Regions from separate parts of the Paenarthrobacter sp. CAP02 genome, predicted to be linked through region 2. Evidence: riboswitches for the same ligand, from Rfam matches in the RefSeq annotation. Region 2 holds a riboswitch; each other region holds the start of a gene.

Region 1 (4,205 bases), on a different contig from region 2:
ACCGAAGCATCCACGTCGATCGAATAGGCAGAAACCTTATCCATGGCTTGCTTGACGATTGCATCGGCGCCTTCGCGGATGACGGAGTCGTCCACGGTGGCGTAGCCTCCGTCCAGACCAGATGCGGCAAAAATGGGGACCGAGTAGGCCGTGACGATATGCAAGGGGAGCTGGCGACGCTCTGCTTCACGCGCTGCCCAGACCAAGGCGCACTGGCCGTGCTCGGATCCGTCCACCCCCACGACGATGCCGCCGGGGGCAACCGCCGATTCCTCGCCATCGCGTGGCACTTCATTGTGTCTTTCGTGCTGGTCCATTGGGCCCGCCTCTCCACCTACTGCTTGATGTTCCGGCTATTCTGCCAGAGGTTCTCTGCACGGAATTCCCTGACTCTCCAAATGTCAATGGCCGGGGTAGGAGAAACTTGGAATCTCTCCTTCCAATGCCCACTATTCTCGGTCGGAAGTACCGAATCAAGGCGACTTCGGGCTATGTGCATAACGGTCCGGGCTCAGTTCAAAACGCACGGGATCGGCCTGCTGGCGGACACGAAAAACACGTCGCCGGGAAGGCTACCCATGGCCGAAAAAGTTCGGTAGTGTTCGAGTCACTGAATAGCCGGGCAGCGTGTCTCAGGACACACCCCGGCTGTTAATTTGCGGCCGCTTGGGGAACTCGGACGCGATCCCACGCGATGCCGCAGGGCACACACGTCAAGGAGGAACCAAGCAGTGTCACTCACGCCTGATTCCGGCACGGAACGAACCACCACAGTGGTTATCGGCGCCGGCCTCTCCGGTCTGGCTGTTGCCAGCGAGCTCAGCCGCTACGGGGTGGGCTCCATCGTCGTTGACGGGTTCGGGTCGCTCTCAACCACCGGGCCTTCGACCCACACTGGAATGCTCCAGCGCTGCGACATCTCCGATCCCGCCATGCAGGAACGCAGCGAGATTCTCCGCCACCTGCGCAACTACGCCGCCAACCATCAATTGGACGTTCGCAGCACCACCCGTGCCGTTCGCCTGGATTTCCTGGGCTCCGACCCGTCGCAGCAGATAGGGCACGGCCCCACCGGAAGCACCGCATCGGGCACCCTCCGGGGCAGGATCGTTTCCGGCCCCCTCGAATCCACTCCCCGTCAGTGGGCGGTCCACACCGCCCAAGGTGTCCTGCTGGCCGACCACGTCGTGGTGACACGCTGCGCCCAGAGCCAGCTGCGCCGGATGCTGGCAGAACTTGGAATCGCCGTTGGCCAGAATTTTGCCGCGGCAATGCGTGCCGTGGGGATGCACCTTGTAGGCGTCGGAGAACTCATTACCCCGACTCCCAAAGAAGTCCTTCGGCAGGCCAAAGCCGTGGGGCAGGCAATTTCCGCCAGGGTGGCCCTACCGGCAGGCAACGGCATGGCCGGCAGCGGCGTAGCCATCGCCTAGGACGGCCGCTTCACCGCCACTGGAACTTTTGCGCACATTTCTTAACGCCAAAGGCCGGCACCCTCGAAGAATGAATCTTCGAAGATGCCGGCCTTTGAACTGAAGCGTGAGGCTTATGCGCCTGCGCGTACGTACGTGATGGGACCAGTTGCGGTCAACCAGCTGATCGGGTGGATACCCGTCTGGTTGCCGTTGATGCCACCGCTGATGGCCTGGCCGTTGCCGATGTAGATTGCAACGTGGCCGGACTGGACGATCATGTCGCCGGGCTGGGGGCTGCTGACGACCTTGCCGTAGTTCATGAACTGCATGGGCGCGAGGTCACCAACAGGGATACCTGCGGAGCCGAGGGCCCGCTCCACCATGGCGGTGCAGTCCTGCATGATGCCGATCTGGGCGTAAGCCGAGGCAACCATGGCGGCGTTGACTCCACCGACGGCCGGCGCAGCGGCTGCGGGAGCAGCGGCAGCCGGAGCGGCTGCAACTGACGCGGCAGCCTTTGCTACAGGAGCGGCTGCTGCAGTTGCAGCCACTGCTGCCTTCTTGGCAACAGGTGCCTCAACGACGGGAGCCGGCTTCTCGATGACCGGAGCTGCTACGGAAGCAACAGCAGGGCGCTCGAAGTTGACGGTAGCCGTAGCTGCGGCGGTGACAACCTTGGTGGGAGCCTCGGAAACGGTCTCGGCGACCGTGGCGGGGCTGGAGTCACGCTGAACCGGGGTTTCGGCTGCGTGGGCTGCGATGGAGCCGGTCAGGACAAGGCCCGAAGCTGCTGCGATAACAGCTGCCTGGCGGCCAGCGCCGGAAGCGTTGCTGGCGACTGCCTTGGAGATGGAGATGAACGGATTAGGACGTACGCTGTCCGCCTTACGACGGCCGCGAAGAATGCTTGAAGACATGAAAAAGCCTCTCCCGATGCCTGCGAGGTTAGCTGTCGGATTCGGATGGGAGTCACCCGGCCACTATCCCCCGCTGTTCAGCGGAAGCATCGTGACTTCACCCCAAGGCACGCTCGAAAGCGACCTAAATTGGGTTCCCCGTCTCTGCCGTAAGGTTTGTCTGCGAACGGATTCCGGACTGCGGCAGAGCTAGGCAATCAGGCCGGAAGTGCCCGCTACGTGGAACAGGCACAGGTTCTACGGTACGCGATGATCTCGCCGAAGTCACATTTAAGTAACGAGAACCGGGGTTTTGGCGTGTCGCAGTAACCAATCCGAGATATTCGCAGCTACGTAGAAAAGCCTGTTATTCCGCGGAATCTCCCGCATTTGAGTCGTTGGAGGCGGCGAGTTTCTTCCGGGCGGTAACGGCGAGATAGATCACAAGGCCCACAGCAACCACGGCCAGTCCCACGATGCTCCACGGGAAAGGTTGGGACGCGTCCGCGGCCGGGGTGCTGGTGGCAGTACCGGGCGCTGCGGTTCCCGCCGTCGGAACCGTATTTGAAGGTGCCGACGACGACGGCGAGGCACCCGCGGTGCCGCTCGTCGCCGTCGCGCTTCCGGCAGCGGCCGTGAACGTGAAGGTGCCCTCGATGGGGTGCGAATCGGAGCTGACGACCCGCCAAACCACGGTGTATTCGCCAGCCGGCGCGCCTTCGCGGATCTTCTGGACCGCCTGGTTGTCGATGATTTCGACGGGTCCGTCCGCCCAGTTTTCGCCGCCCGCAGTGACCGTCACGCCCGATCCGATGGCCAGCGGCCGGTTGTTGAACGTGATGGAGACCGACGCCGGGACAGCTGCCACGCTGGAGCCGTTGGCCGGCGCTGTGGATTCGGCGACGTCGTGCGCGGAGGCCGGGCCCGCGGAAAACAGCAAGGCGGATGCGAAGGCCAGGGCGGCAACGACGGCGGCCAGAAGCGGGCGGATGGTGCGCATGGGGCGGTTTCTCCTAGTGTTGGCTTCCTTACAGACTAGGCGAATCGTCAGGAGGCCCATATCCGACGGCATAGGATTTGAGGGCACACTCCCCTCGATCCCCGGAGTCCTTCATGCTTAAACAAGGTTCTGCCATCGACCGCTACTTCAAAATTTCCGAGCGTGGCTCCACATACTCCCGGGAAATCCGAGGCGGCTTCGCAACCTTCTTCGCCATGAGCTACATCGTGGTCCTCAACCCCTTGATCCTTTCCGGGCAGGATTCCAGCGGAGCGTCGCTGGGCTTCACCGCCGTCGCGGCCACCACGGCATTCGTTGCGGGCATCCTGACCATCCTCATGGGCGCCTGGGCCAAGCACCCGTTCGCCGTGGCCACGGGCCTGGGCGTTAACGCGTTCGTAGCGGTGACCGTCGCCTCGCACCCGGGCCTGACCTGGCCGGACATGATGGGCCTGGTGGTCCTCTCGGGCCTGACCATGCTGATCCTGGTGCTCACCGGTTTCCGTACGGCCGTGTTCAAAGCCGTACCCGAGGCGCTCAAGACAGCGATCGTGGTGGGCATCGGCCTCTTCATCGCACTGATCGGCCTGGTCAATGCAGGGTTCGTCCGCCGCATCCCTGACGCCGCCGGCACAACCGTTCCGCTGGGATTGGGTGTCGACGGGAAACTGCTCGGCTGGCCCACGCTGGTGTTTGCCTTCGGCCTGATCCTGACCATCGCACTGGTGGTCCGCAAGGTCCGTGGCGCCATCCTGATCGGCATCGTGGCATCGACGGCTTTGGCCGCCATCCTTGAGTTCACGCTCCACATCGGCCCGAGCAACGACGGCACCAACATCAACCCGCGCGGCTGGTCCCTTGTTGCCCCGACCCTGACCAAGTGGGGTGCCCCGG
Region 2 (4,205 bases):
GGTGCAGTCCTGGGTCACGCCGAGCTGGGCGTACGCTGCGGCGGCGATAGCTGCACCGAGGCCGCTGGAAGCTGCCGGAGCCTTGGCAGCCGTAGCCGAGCTGTTGACGGCAAGCGTCGCGTTGCCGGTGGAAGCAGCCGTGTTGGCGCTCTCCGTGGCCTTGGCTTCTGCCTTGGCGGGAGCCTTCTTCTCCACGGGAGCCGGAGCTTCAACCGTGGTGACGACGGGCCGTTCGTAGGAGATGGCTACCGTGGAGTCCGCAGCGATGGTCGACTGGACCACTGCCTGGACATCGAGGGTGGACGTCGCGGTGGATTCACGGTCAACGTTGGTTTCGGCGGCGTTGGCCGCGACACCGCTGGTCAGGACCAGACCGGAAGCCGCTGCGATGACGGCGGCCTGGCGGCCCACAGTACCGGCGTTGCCGCCGACAGCCTTGGCGATGATGGCAAGCGAGCTGGTCTTGGGGGCCTCAGCGCGATGCCGTGCAACCTTGTTTGCACTGGTCATGATTTTCTCTTTTCGTATCCGCGTGCAGTGGGGTTACACGCGGGTAATGGGCGGCCAGCACTTGGGGGCATGCTGGCCGGCCACGAACCGGATGTTTTCTAGCGAAGGGTGAAGAAGGAAGAGGTGCCCGTGGAGGCTGCCGAGTGCAGGAGGGTGCCCTGGCTCGGGTTCAGTGCGCTGATCATCATGCCGTTGCCGACGTAGATGCCGACGTGGGCTCCGCCGTTCTGCATGACGAGGTCACCGGGCTGGGGGTTGCTGGTGGGCTTCATGGCCGTCCAGGCGTTGACGCGGGGGATGCTGATGCCGGCCTGCGCGTAGACCCACTGGGTGAAGCCGGAGCAGTCCCAGCCGTTGGGGGTGGTGCCGCCCCATACGTAGGGGTGACCGATACCGGTGTAGGCAATGGCGGCGAGGCCCGAAGCAGCAGCGCTTGCAGCACCGTCCGTAACCTCGGAGGACTTTGCGGTGACCGCAGCTGCGGCGTCCTGGCTACCAGCGGCGCGCTGGGTGACCTGCGATGCACGCTGGACAACCTTGGGGGCTTCCTTGGTGGCCACGACCGGGCTCTCGAAGGCCACGGTGGCGGTTGGCTCTGCAGTGACGACGGCGGTTGCCACCATCTGCTGGGTGCTGGAGGCTTCCGACTTGGAGATGTCCGTATCAGCTGCCGTAGCCGGAAGACCGGCGGTAAGGACAAGGCCCGAAGCTGCTGCCAGGACGACGGCCTGACGGCCAACCGAACCGGCGTTGGACGAAACAGCCTTGGAAAGAGTGTTCAAGGGGTTCGTACGAACCGTTTCAGCGCGGTGGCGCGCAGGGGTAGTGCGTGATGACACGTAGGTAGCCTCTCCCAATGCCTGCGAGGTGAGCTGTCGGATTCGGATGGGAGTCATCCGGCCGCGTTGCTTCAAGGAAGCTTTTGCGACTTAACCCCAAGGCCTTCTATCGAAGACCAAAAGTGGTTCCCCCGCCCCTGCCAGACGATTTATGCGAACGGACCTTGAGTGGTGGCAGAGCTAGGCAATCCACTCAAGTGCACCGGCCCCCTAAAAAGCCGATGCGCTTTGTACGGTACAACAGTTGAACGCGAATGTCACATTCAGGTCACGGGGTGTCGCAAAATGCGAGAGGCGACCATCAACTGGCTTAGAGCCAGCCCATGGGGTCGACAACTTCTCCGTTGACCTGGACCTCGAAGTGGAGGTGGCAGCCCGTGGAAGCGCCCGTGGTGCCGCTCAACGCGACAGTATCGCCACGGGTGACGGTCTGGCCGACCTTGACGTTGAAAGACGACAGGTGGTTATAGGTGGTCTCGAGGCCGTTGCCGTGGTCCACTACCACGCGGTTGCCTCCGCCATACTCGTGCCATCCGGCGAAAGTGACTTTGCCCGTGGCAGCCGCATGCACTGCGGTGCCGCACTGGGCAACGAAGTCCTGGCCGCGGTGGAAGTCGCCCGTGCCGCCCGTGAGGGGGCTGACCCGGTAGCCGAACGGCGAGGCCGTGACCAGGCTGTCCAAGGGGCTGGCAAGCGTGCCTACGGACGAGGCGCGCTGGATGCTGCCGACCGACTGGGCGCTGAGCAATTGCTTCAGCTTGCCGTCGGGGTCAGCTGCGGTTGCGACGGCGGCGCGGCTGAAGTCGATTTTTGCCGATGCGGCTGCGGAAACCTCTGGCTGGCTGCCGCCGGAAACGGCGAGGGCGGACTCGGTCTGGCCCGACTCCGACGTTGCCATCACTGGGCTTGTGGCCGGCAGTCCGACAGTCAGCGCCAAACCGGTGGCAGCGAGGGCTACTCCGGCTTTCTGGCCGACACCACTGGCTGCGGCGAAATCGGCAACCTGGCGCAATGGGCTCTTACGGCGGCGGACTTGGCGCTCAGTGTCACGGGGCCGGACCTCCATTGTTGCGCGGGCTGGCCGCAGCTCAACAGCGGGGCCGGTCGCGCGGCGACGACCCCTGACGTTCTGCGATGTCAAACTCTGTTCCTCTCTGGAAAGCCTGCGAAGTTAGCTGTCGGATTCGGGTCAGAGAGTTCAAAGACCCGGTCCGCACGAAGCGCTCATGGCACACAGGTATCCAAGGAGGGACTTGCGTAAATGGGCACTTCTGCTGCGGACTTCACCCCAAGGCTGCTTCTTTAGACAGCCGCTTGTGGTTCCCCCGCCTCTGCCAGTGGTGGATGGCACACCTGATCCGCTGGCAGAGCTCGGCTCCGGATCAGGTAACGCTTTGGTATCGGCGCTAGTAGATAACTATAGGCGATTAAAGCCTGCAGTAATAAATTCGTTATCAACAGGACGACGCACTCCCATATCATCAATCCCGAAAAACCGCAGGTCACATTGTCCCGCAGGGCACAAAAGTGAGGTTTGACACGGCATCCCCGAGGAGGCGGCGCCCCGAAGGGAGGTCAGCCCAGGGAGACGAACACGTGGGCCGCAACTTCAGGCGGAAGCTCAAGCGCTCCCTCGATGCCGGGAACCCGGACAGAAATGTACTCGCCGACGCGTTCCAATGACACCGCTGCCCCGGGACGGATTCCGCCCTCGTCCAGCTGGGTGAGGAGTTCGGGCTCCACCTGGATGGGCTCGGCAAGCCGGCTGACCACCACGCGGGAATCGGCGGCGTAGCCATCCATGGCCTGCAGCAGGTTGATGTCGAGCCGCGGAATGGTCTGCGTCGGCAGACCGCCCAGGGCTTCGAGTCCTGGAATCGGATTGCCGTAGGGCGACTCGGTGGGGTGTTCAAGGAGTTCGTAGAGCCGGCGTTCAACCCGCTCACTCATCACGTGTTCCCAACGGCACGCTTCGTCATGGACGTACGCCCAGTCGAGGCCAATGACATCGGCAAGGAGCCGCTCCGCGAGACGGTGCTTTCGCATGACCTCGGTGGCGCGCTTGCGGCCCATCTGGGTCAGTTCAAGGTGACGGTCGTTGGATACGATCACCAGGCCATCGCGCTCCATGCGGCCGATGGTTTGTGAAACCGTGGGGCCGGAGTGCCGCAGGCGCTCGGCGATGCGGGCCCTGAGCGCCACAATGTTTTCTTCTTCCAGCTCCAAAATGGTCCGAAGATACATCTCAGTGGTATCGATCAGATCCGTCATCCAGCTCAGCTCTCCTCGAACGCAGTTTCCTTGCGTAATCTCCACCGTACCGCGTCCTTGGCCAGGGCAGCCGGTGTTTACCGCTGGCCCTTGAACGCCGACACCCAGCCTAGCTTATTTGGAATTACTCTGGATAATTCCGGTCGCATCCTGTTGCTTCGCATTCCACGTGGCGGACTATGACGGATGCAGGTTACAGCCCCCGGGCCGAGTCAGGCAGAATTGGGGAGTCGAAGGGGCAGCGGATGCCACCTGCCACGACCCATCTCTAGCCGATACCCATTGGAGCCACACGTGAGCGACAACAGCATCACCATTCCCGCCGATCTGCTGCCCAAGGACGGACGCTTCGGCGCAGGACCGTCCAAGGTCCGCCCGGAACAGATCGAGGCGTTGTCTGCCGCATCGGCCACCATCCTGGGTACCTCCCACCGGCAGGCCCCGGTCAAGAACCTCGTTGGATCGGTACGGGAAGGACTCAGCCAGTTCTTCCGCGCACCCGAGGGATACGAGGTTGTCCTTGGCGTCGGCGGATCAACCGCCTTCTGGGACGTCGCCGCATTCGGCCTGGTGGAGAAGAAGGCC
Region 3 (4,205 bases), on a different contig from region 2:
ACACTCGACGGTAACAAAGGCGGCAAGACGGCGGTCACGAACATTAGCGTGGGGGCGCCGGCCTGCACCCAATCCTTTAGCGATGTCCCGGTGAGCAACCAGTTCTACAAGGAAATCCAGTGGCTCGCGAACAAGAAGATCACAACTGGCTACAGTGGCGGTCTTTTTCTGCCTTTGAACTCTGTAAACCGTGACGCGATGGCGGCGTTCATGTATCGGATGGCAGGCGAGCCTTCCTTCACCGCCCCTGATATCTCACCGTTCGCTGACCTCAAACCCAGCGACCAGTTCTATAAGGAAATAACCTGGCTCGCTCACCAGGGCATCAGCACAGGCTGGGATGAAGGCAGCGGAATCCACACTTACCGACCAGTACAAGCCGTCAACCGTGACGCCATGGCAGCGTTCCTCTACCGCTTCAGCGGCAAACCCGCGTTTGCCCCTCCTGTGTCGTCTCCTTTCCACGATGTCGCCACCGACAACCCCTTCTACAAAGAGATCACCTGGCTCGCGGCGCAGGGAATCTCCACAGGCTATGCCGACGCCACATTCCGGCCTGTCCAGCCCGTCAATCGCGACGCCATGGCAGCGTTCCTCTACCGCGAAGACACCTGGAACCTAACTCGCCGCTAGACGGGGGTTCAGCGTGATGATGGGCTCGCTACGCAACAAACGGCGGTAGAACCTCCCTGGCATGGTGGGCCTGCTGGTGGTGCTTTCCTTGTCCGTCAGGCTGATCCTGAACTTTCCTCGCCGGAAGAAGCGCGCCTAGGAACGCCTCAACCGCTGGCAGCTCCACCGGCCCATCCTTCGCCTGAAGGTGGCGGTCCGGCTGCTGGTGCAGTACCGGCCATGCCATCCGATCGGCGTTGCCGTACGGGGCAGCCGGGTGCTCACTTCACGGCCTTCTTGGCGGCGTCCAGGATTGCGTCGAGGGCGGTCCCACTGGATTGCGGATTCGTTCCGGCGGAGGGGTTCCCGGTGGGGCGCGGCTTGGGAGTGGCCGTCGACGTCGGGGTGGGTGTTGGCGTGGGCGTCGGGGTGGTGGTCGGCGCCGGCGTGGTTGTCGGGGCAGGAGATGGCGCCGTGGTGACTGTATCGGCGGGCACATCGGTGGGGGCCGGGGCAGGCTGCGTCGGGACTGCCGCGGAGGCGCCCGGCGCCGGGTTAGCCGCCGACGGCGCCGCCGAAGGAACCCAAACCGGGGCCGCAAGCGAGACGTGCGGGGCCGGAACCGACGACGGCGACACTTCAGATGGTGCCTCCGGGACGGTCGCCGGCTGACCGGCTGCCGATGAGGATGACGCTGTTGGTGCTGCCGACGAGGCCGACGGGGAGGACGCGGTGGAGTAGGAAGCCCGAGGCCCGGGCGCAGCCGAGCCCGAATCCCTGTCCCCACTGGCGCTCGCATCCTGGGCGGGGGTTTCATGGCCGAAGAACGGCAGCTCAAGGGCCTGGCCGAGGCCTCCGGCCGTGAGAACCAGTCCTACAGCGCCGGCAACAACGGCCATACGCTGGCTCATGTGCTTGACCGATGCGGCCTTTCGAAGCACGGCTTGGGGTTCGCGGTTGAACGACGACGAAGAGCCAAAGCCGGTCCTGGCTGGGACGGGAGTAGGTGCCGGCCCGGCAATGTCCAGGATGGGGATGGCTGCCGTGGCGGGCTCCGAGGGTGCGGCCAGCTGCGTGTCCGGCTTGGGTGCTGCCGACGGAACGATGGGAGTGGCGGCAGTGGGAGGGCCCGGTGTGGTCGACCGCGGTGCCGCGGCCTGGGCGGCCTGCACTGCGGGGATCGCGGCGGTGGCCGGTTCTGCGGGTTCGGCTTCAGCCCGGGCTGCCCTTTCCCGCTCCGCTGCCCGGGCGGCCGCGCGCGTGGTGGGCTGGGCAGCAGCGGCGGGTTCCGGCGTCGTACTTGGTGCCTGAGGCGCTGTTGTTGCTTCGGTGGCGGATCCGCTGGGTTCGGCCCGACGGCGTCCGGTTGGCTTGGTGCGCTCGCGTTCGATGAGGGCGCGGCGCGGCTGATCCATGGTTGGGGACATGGTGGTTGCCTCTCAACGCCTTCGAGGTTAGCTGTCGGGTTCGGACGAGGCCGTCCGGCCGCCAAAGCGGCTTCACCCCGAGGACTTGGAAAGTCCGGGAACTTGTGGGTCCCCCGCCTCTGCCGCGGGTCTGGCGGATCCCGGATTGCGGCAGAGCTCGGCGTCAATCCGGAAGCGGCCCAGCGGAGATACGGGTCGCCCTACGACGGTACATGAGCCGGAAAGTAAAGTCACATTAATGTAACGGACGGTAGGTCGGGCTAAACCGGAGGCTCCGGGCGCCTAGGCTTCGGGGCCGGTGCGGGAGCCGACAGCTCGTACTGGATCTTCGAGCACTGCCGCCAACACGGCCAAGATATCCACCGCCTGAGACTAGCTTCGGCGTCCGACGGCAGGGTAGACATTTCCTATGGACCTGCCAGTGATGCCGCCCGTCTCGCCCATGCTTGCCAAGTCAGTTCCGGACATCCCCGATGTGGGCCACTACGAGCCCAAGTGGGATGGCTTCCGGACCATCGTTTTCAAGGATGGGGACGAGGTCATCCTGGGCAGCCGCAACGAGAAGCCCATGACGCGCTACTTTCCCGAGCTGGTTGAGGCGCTGAGGAAGAACCTCCCGGAGAAGTGTGTGATCGACGGTGAGATCGTCCTGATCGAGGGCAACAGGTTGGAGTTCGAAGTCCTCCAGCAGCGGATCCACCCCGCGGACAGCCGGGTCAGGATGCTCGCCGAGAAAACGCCGGCTTCCATGGTCGCGTTCGACATTCTTGCCTTGGGCGAGGAAGACCTGATGGGCAAGCCGTTCTCTGAGCGCCGGGCCATCCTTGAGTCCGCCTTGGCCAAGGCCGAACCGCCCGTCTATGTGACTCCGGCGGTAACAGACCTTGAGCGGGCCAAGGAATGGTTCGTGCAGTTGGAGGGCGCCGGCTTGGACGGGGTCCTCTCCAAGCCGCTGGATGGAACCTACCAACCCAATAAGCGCGTGATGTTCAAGACCAAGCATGTTCGGACCGCGGACTGTGTGGTGGCCGGGTTCCGTTGGCACAAAACTGCGAAGGTGGTGGGTTCCATGTTGTTGGGGCTCTACGACGACGCCGGTCGGCTGCACCACGTGGGGGTGGTGGCATCGTTCCCCATGGCCAAGCGGGAAGCACTGGTTGCCGAGCTTGAGCCCTACCAGGTGGACCTCGCTGATCACCCGTGGGGCGAGTGGGCCAAGCAGGACGAGGCGGCCGGTGGTTCACGGATGCCTGGTGCCCAAAGCAGGTGGAGCGGGGGCAAGGACTTTTCGTTTGTGCCACTGCGCCCCGAGCTCGTGATCGAAGTGGCGTACGACTACATGGAGGGCGACAGGTTCCGCCACACCACGCAGTTCCGCCGCTGGAGGCCGGACCGGACTCCGGAGAGCTGCACGTACGCGCAACTGGAGGAGCCTGCCGATTACGACCTCGGGGAGATCCTGAGCCTGCCGTAGCGCGTTGCCACCCCGCTGTTACGTTGTTGGCCCGCAACGTAACAGCGGGGTAGCGGCGAAATTACTCTTCGTGTCCTTGGTCGCTGCTCATGCTGCCTTCGGCCGGCGGCGTTTCGCCCGGGGGTACCCCTCCGCCCGGCTCCAATCCCGTGACGTTGCCGTCCAGGGGATCAGGGTTGGCCGAGGCGGCGGGATCGTCGTCCTCGTCCTGGCGCATGTCCGGGTCTTCGTGGATGCTGTCCGCATCGGCGGTGGTGTCGAAGGGGTCGGTCGCGCCGCTCACGCCGAAGGTCTGGGGATCGTCTTCCGGGTCATAGCTGGTCATGGTCAAACCCTTTCGTAAGCAGACTTACTATTCGCTTGCCTGGCCAGCCTAGCGCGATCCCGCCGGAGCCAACAAGGGGCACCCAACCCCGGGCTCCGGCGTCGTGCTCCGGCGCCTAACTGTGCTGTGCGGCCTAACTCCGCTGTGTGGTCGCGGCGACGAAGCTGCGGATGGCGTCCGCCACCGCTTGCGGCCGCATATGCTGCGCTACGTGCCCCACTCCGGGAATCTCCACCAGGCGTCCTCGGTCCACGGTTCGGGAGAGCCGGAGCGACCAGTCGGGGCCTGCCACCTGGTCCCGGCTTCCGCGCAGGACCAGCACGGGCACCTTGATGCCGGCCAGCCGCTTTTCGGTGGGATAGGCCAT
Region 4 (4,205 bases), on a different contig from region 2:
ACATTTCCTATCTCCGCAAGAAGATCGAGGCGAAACACCCGCCAATGATCCATACCGTTCGCGGAGCCGGCTACGTCATCAAACCTGCGGACTAAGCCTTGAGCGCACTCTCCGGGGTTGCCAGAAGCCAGCAGCGCAATTGGCTCAATCCCTCCACCTGGCATTTGCGCACCCGCCTGGTCCTGGTGGCGATGGCTTTGCTGGTGGCCATTTGCGGCGCGGTCGGGGTGGTCAGCTACGCCTCGATGGATATGGTCTTCAACAAGCAGCTCGACAGGCAGCTGGAGCAGGCCTCGCTCCGCGCAGACGTATTCGGCAGACCGCCGTCGAGCTTTCCAAACTCCCCGACAGGACGCCCGGACCCGCTGGAGGCCCGCGGCCAGGCGGCCGGCACGCTGAGCGCCCGTATCGACGGCTCAACGGTGCGCAGCTCCGGGTTGATCGACGCGCGGGGCAATCGCGTCTCCTTGTCCGCAGACGATGAGCAGGTCCTGCTCGCGCTGCCGACAGGTAACGGCCCGGTTGACCGTTCGCTGTCCAACGGCGACTACCGGCTCATGGCCGTGAAGACCAATTACGGCGACGTGATCGTCACTGGCCTGCCGCTCGCGGACAAGCAGACCGCCGAGGCTTCGCTGGTCTGGACCATGGTTCTGGTGTCACTGGGCGGCCTGGTGGTGATCGGCCTTGTGGGGACCGTGATCATCCGTCGCACCATGCGGCCCCTGGAGCAGCTTTCCGATGTCGCCACCAAGGTTTCGCGGCTGCCTCTCGACGCCGGTGAAGTGGCACTTGCGGTGCGTGTCCCGCCGTCGGCCTCCCATCCCGGGACCGAAGTGGGGAGCGTGGGCCACGCCCTGAACCAGATGCTGAACAACGTCTCCAGTGCGTTGGAGGCCCGTCAGGAGAGCGAGACCAAAGTGAGGCAGTTCGTTGCCGATGCCTCGCACGAACTGCGGACGCCGCTGACCGCCATCCGTGGCTACACCGAGCTGCTTCGGATGACCGAGACCTTTACGGACGACGGCAGGAAGTCCTTGGCACGGGTTCAAAGCCAGTCCGAACGCATGACTACGCTGGTGGAGGACCTGCTGTTGCTGGCGAGGTTGGACGAGGGCCAGCCGGTGAAGGTCACGGACGTGGACCTGACCCAGTTGGTGATCGAGACCGTGAGTGACGAAAAAGTCATGGCACCGGACCACATCTGGCAACTGCAGCTCCCCGGGGAGCCCGTCACCGTACGCGGCGATGCCACGCAATTGCACCAAGTGCTGGCGAACCTGCTCTCGAATGCCCGCAAACACACCGACCCGGGAACAACCGTGGTCACTGGAGTCATGCTCTCCGCGGATGGCAGCGCAGTGGTGACCGTGACCGACAACGGTCCTGGCATCCCGCAGGAATTCCAGAGCCGCATCTTCTCCCGTTTTGCCCGTGCCGACGCGGCGAGATCGGGCTCCGAAGGGACCTCGGGGTTGGGCTTGTCGATAGTGGAATCCATCGTTGCAGCGCACGGCGGAAGCGTCGAAGTGACGTCCAAGCCGGGGCGCACCGAGTTCGCCCTGCGGCTGCCTACAGCCACCACCGAACGCCTGTAAAGAATCCGGCAAGACGACTCACCGACTTCGTGATCTCTGTTACCTAAATGTGACTTCTGCGGAAACCTCCTGTACCGTCGAAAGGGTGGGTTGCCCCTAACCGGCCCACATCCGGGATGCGCCGAGCTCTGCCACTTCCCGGAGTCCGATCTTTCACCGAGGCAGAGACGGGGGACCCAGAGTCTCCGGGCCCAGGCATTTTGCCGGCCCTTGGGGTGAAGCCGCAGCGTGATGCGCGGCCGGATGACCTCATCCGAACCCGACAGCTAACTCCGCAGGCGCTGAGAGGTAATCACAAATGTCTGAATTTAACGATCAGACGCGCCCTTCCGCGCGTCACCGCGACCAGAACGACACCCAGTTGACCAAGTCGCAGACCGTCCTCAAAAAGGCCGCCCGTGAGGGCAAGTCCGGCAAGCGCATGCCTGTTGTAGCGGGCGTCATCGCCGCTGCACTGGGCGTTGCATCGCTCGGTACCGCCGCCAACGCAGCCTTGAACCTCCCCGAGGCAAGCCGTGTAGCCGGCACCCAGGCCGCTGCACAGGTCAGCACCAACAAGTCCGCTGAAGTTTCCGCTTCGATGGACGCCGCAGCTGCCAAGGGTGCAGCCGACCGGGCTGCTGCAGACAAGGCCGCAGCCGACAAGGCCGCAGCCGACAAGCTCGCCGCTGATCAGGCCGCTGCCGCGCAGGCTGCCGCCGACAAGGCAGCTGCCGATCAAGCCGCTGCCGAGAAGGCTGCCGCCGACAAGGCAGCTGCTGACGCTGCCGCCAAGCAGGCCGCCGACGCTGCTGCTGCCGCCGCTGCCCAGGCTGCAGCCGCTGCTGCCGCCCCGAAGGCAGTGGACGATCCCGCCGGTGCGAAGGCCTACGCCGCCAGCATCCTTGGCAGCTACGGCTGGGGCGCGGGCGAAATGACCGCCCTGAACACGCTGTGGGAGAAGGAATCAGGATGGCGGACCACTGCCACCAACGCTTCCAGCGGTGCGTACGGTATTGTCCAGTCGCTTCCGGCCGGCAAGATGGCTTCTGCCGGTGCGGACTGGCAGACCAACTACCAGACCCAGATCAAGTGGGGCCTGAACTACATCAAGGAACGCTACGGATCCCCGTCGGCTGCTCTGGCCTTCCACTTGGCCAACAACTGGTACTAAGCCAAGAGCTTTCCCGAAAAGCCGCTCCCGTTCCGGGGGCGGCTTTTCGCGTTCCCGGAACGGGAGACTTACACAGTCGCGTCACAGCTTCCGCCTAAAGCACTCACAATCGGCGGCCTCACTGTGAATGCATGACGCTCATAGATCCCGCCACCAGTGCGCTGCCGAACCCCGCCCATGCGGGGACCTTCGCCGCTCCTGCCTTGCCTTACCGGCAGCCGCGGCGCTTTCCCGTGGACACGCGGACCACGGTCCCTGTCCTGGACGTCACCATTCCCGTCCACAACGAAGAGACCGACCTCGAGGAATGCCTGCGCCGCTTGCACGGGCACTTGGTGGAGACGTTCCCGCATACGTTCCGCATCACGGTCGCGGACAATGCGAGCACGGACAACACCTTGAAGATCGCCGAGCGCCTGGCCCGTGAACTCCCCGAAATCGGCGTCATGCGCTTCGAGGAGAAAGGCCGGGGCAACGCCCTCCGCCAGGTCTGGCTCGCCTCGCCGTCCCCGGTGCTCGCCTACATGGACGTGGACCTCTCCACTGATCTTGCCGCCCTGGCACCCCTGCTGGCTCCCCTGATTTCCGGCCATTCGGACCTTGCCATCGGGACGCGGCTCTCCCGCAACTCCCGTGTTGTCCGCGGGCCCAAGCGCGAGTTCGTCTCCCGCAGCTACAACGTCCTCCTGCATACGCTCATGGGCGCCCGGTTCTCTGATGCCCAATGCGGTTTCAAGGCCATCCGGGCAGACGTCGCCCACAGGATCCTCCCCCACACCCTGGACAACGCCTGGTTCTTCGACACCGAACTCCTGGTCCTGGCCGAGCGCTGCGGCCTCCGCGTCCATGAAGTCCCCGTCGACTGGACGGACGATCCCAACTCAAGTGTCGACGTCGTACGAACCGCCCTGGCCGACCTCCGCGGAATGGCGCGCCTGACGCGCGACCTCGTCACCGGGCGCATCCCTGTCCCCGAACTGCGCGCGGCCTTGGCCCGCGGCCCATTGCCGGCCTCGTCGCGAACATCGGAATCGACCCCACGCGCCAGCCTGTTCGGGCAACTGGTGCGCTTTGCGGCGATCGGCGCGGCGTCCACAGTGGCCTACCTGCTGATCTTCCTGCTGTGCCGGGGATTCATGGACCCGCAGCTCGCCAACTTCCTGGCCCTGATCGTGACAGCCGTCGCCAACACAGCCGCCAACCGGCGCTTCACGTTCGGCATCCAGGGCGGCAGCCACGCCCGCCACCACTTTGAAGGCTTGATTGTTTTCAGCATCGGCCTGGCACTCACCTCGGGCGCGCTGGCCCTGGTGCACGGAACCACGACGCCGGACCGCTGGCTTGAGGTGGCAACGGTAGTTGGCGCGAACCTCGCCGCGACCGTGGCCCGCTTCCTGTTGTTCCGCCTGTGGGTGTTCCGCCGACCCGCCACACCAGCCCCTCAAACCGAGGGT

Evidence for each region. Region 2 has a riboswitch for cyclic di-AMP ahead of ABHM97_RS05385 (M23 family metallopeptidase). Riboswitches for the same ligand answer to the same signal wherever they lie in the genome.
Region 1: another riboswitch for cyclic di-AMP. It lies ahead of ABHM97_RS12650 (NlpC/P60 family protein); the one in region 2 lies ahead of ABHM97_RS05385 (M23 family metallopeptidase).
Region 3: another riboswitch for cyclic di-AMP. It lies ahead of ABHM97_RS00895 (hypothetical protein); the one in region 2 lies ahead of ABHM97_RS05385 (M23 family metallopeptidase).
Region 4: another riboswitch for cyclic di-AMP. It lies ahead of ABHM97_RS10380 (aggregation-promoting factor C-terminal-like domain-containing protein); the one in region 2 lies ahead of ABHM97_RS05385 (M23 family metallopeptidase).

The regions. Positions count from the first base shown of each region.
Region 1 is NZ_JBEEII010000006.1:211,967-216,171, reverse strand. Features, by position in the region: gene ABHM97_RS12660 (universal stress protein) at 1-317, opposite strand, end outside; gene ABHM97_RS12655 (NAD(P)/FAD-dependent oxidoreductase) at 732-1,433, shown strand; gene ABHM97_RS12650 (NlpC/P60 family protein) at 1,547-2,332, opposite strand; cyclic di-AMP (ydaO/yuaA leader) riboswitch at 2,336-2,504, opposite strand; gene ABHM97_RS12645 (copper resistance CopC family protein) at 2,679-3,311, opposite strand; gene ABHM97_RS12640 (NCS2 family permease) at 3,425-4,205, shown strand, end outside.
Region 2 is NZ_JBEEII010000002.1:549,891-554,095, forward strand. Features, by position in the region: gene ABHM97_RS05375 (NlpC/P60 family protein) at 1-510, opposite strand, end outside; gene ABHM97_RS05380 (C40 family peptidase) at 609-1,349, opposite strand; cyclic di-AMP (ydaO/yuaA leader) riboswitch at 1,354-1,515, opposite strand; gene ABHM97_RS05385 (M23 family metallopeptidase) at 1,660-2,490, opposite strand; cyclic di-AMP (ydaO/yuaA leader) riboswitch at 2,495-2,709, opposite strand; gene ABHM97_RS05390 (iron-dependent transcriptional repressor DtxR) at 2,925-3,620, opposite strand; gene serC (phosphoserine transaminase) at 3,915-4,205, shown strand, end outside.
Region 3 is NZ_JBEEII010000001.1:175,959-180,163, reverse strand. Features, by position in the region: gene ABHM97_RS00900 (S-layer homology domain-containing protein) at 1-633, shown strand, start outside; gene ABHM97_RS00895 (hypothetical protein) at 894-2,039, opposite strand; cyclic di-AMP (ydaO/yuaA leader) riboswitch at 2,042-2,185, opposite strand; gene ABHM97_RS00890 (ATP-dependent DNA ligase) at 2,449-3,513, shown strand; gene ABHM97_RS00885 (DUF6480 family protein) at 3,575-3,838, opposite strand; gene ABHM97_RS00880 (alpha/beta fold hydrolase) at 3,972-4,205, opposite strand, start outside.
Region 4 is NZ_JBEEII010000005.1:97,424-101,628, forward strand. Features, by position in the region: gene ABHM97_RS10370 (response regulator transcription factor) at 1-95, shown strand, start outside; gene ABHM97_RS10375 (sensor histidine kinase) at 99-1,598, shown strand; cyclic di-AMP (ydaO/yuaA leader) riboswitch at 1,732-1,891, shown strand; gene ABHM97_RS10380 (aggregation-promoting factor C-terminal-like domain-containing protein) at 1,897-2,751, shown strand; gene ABHM97_RS10385 (glycosyltransferase) at 2,883-4,205, shown strand, end outside.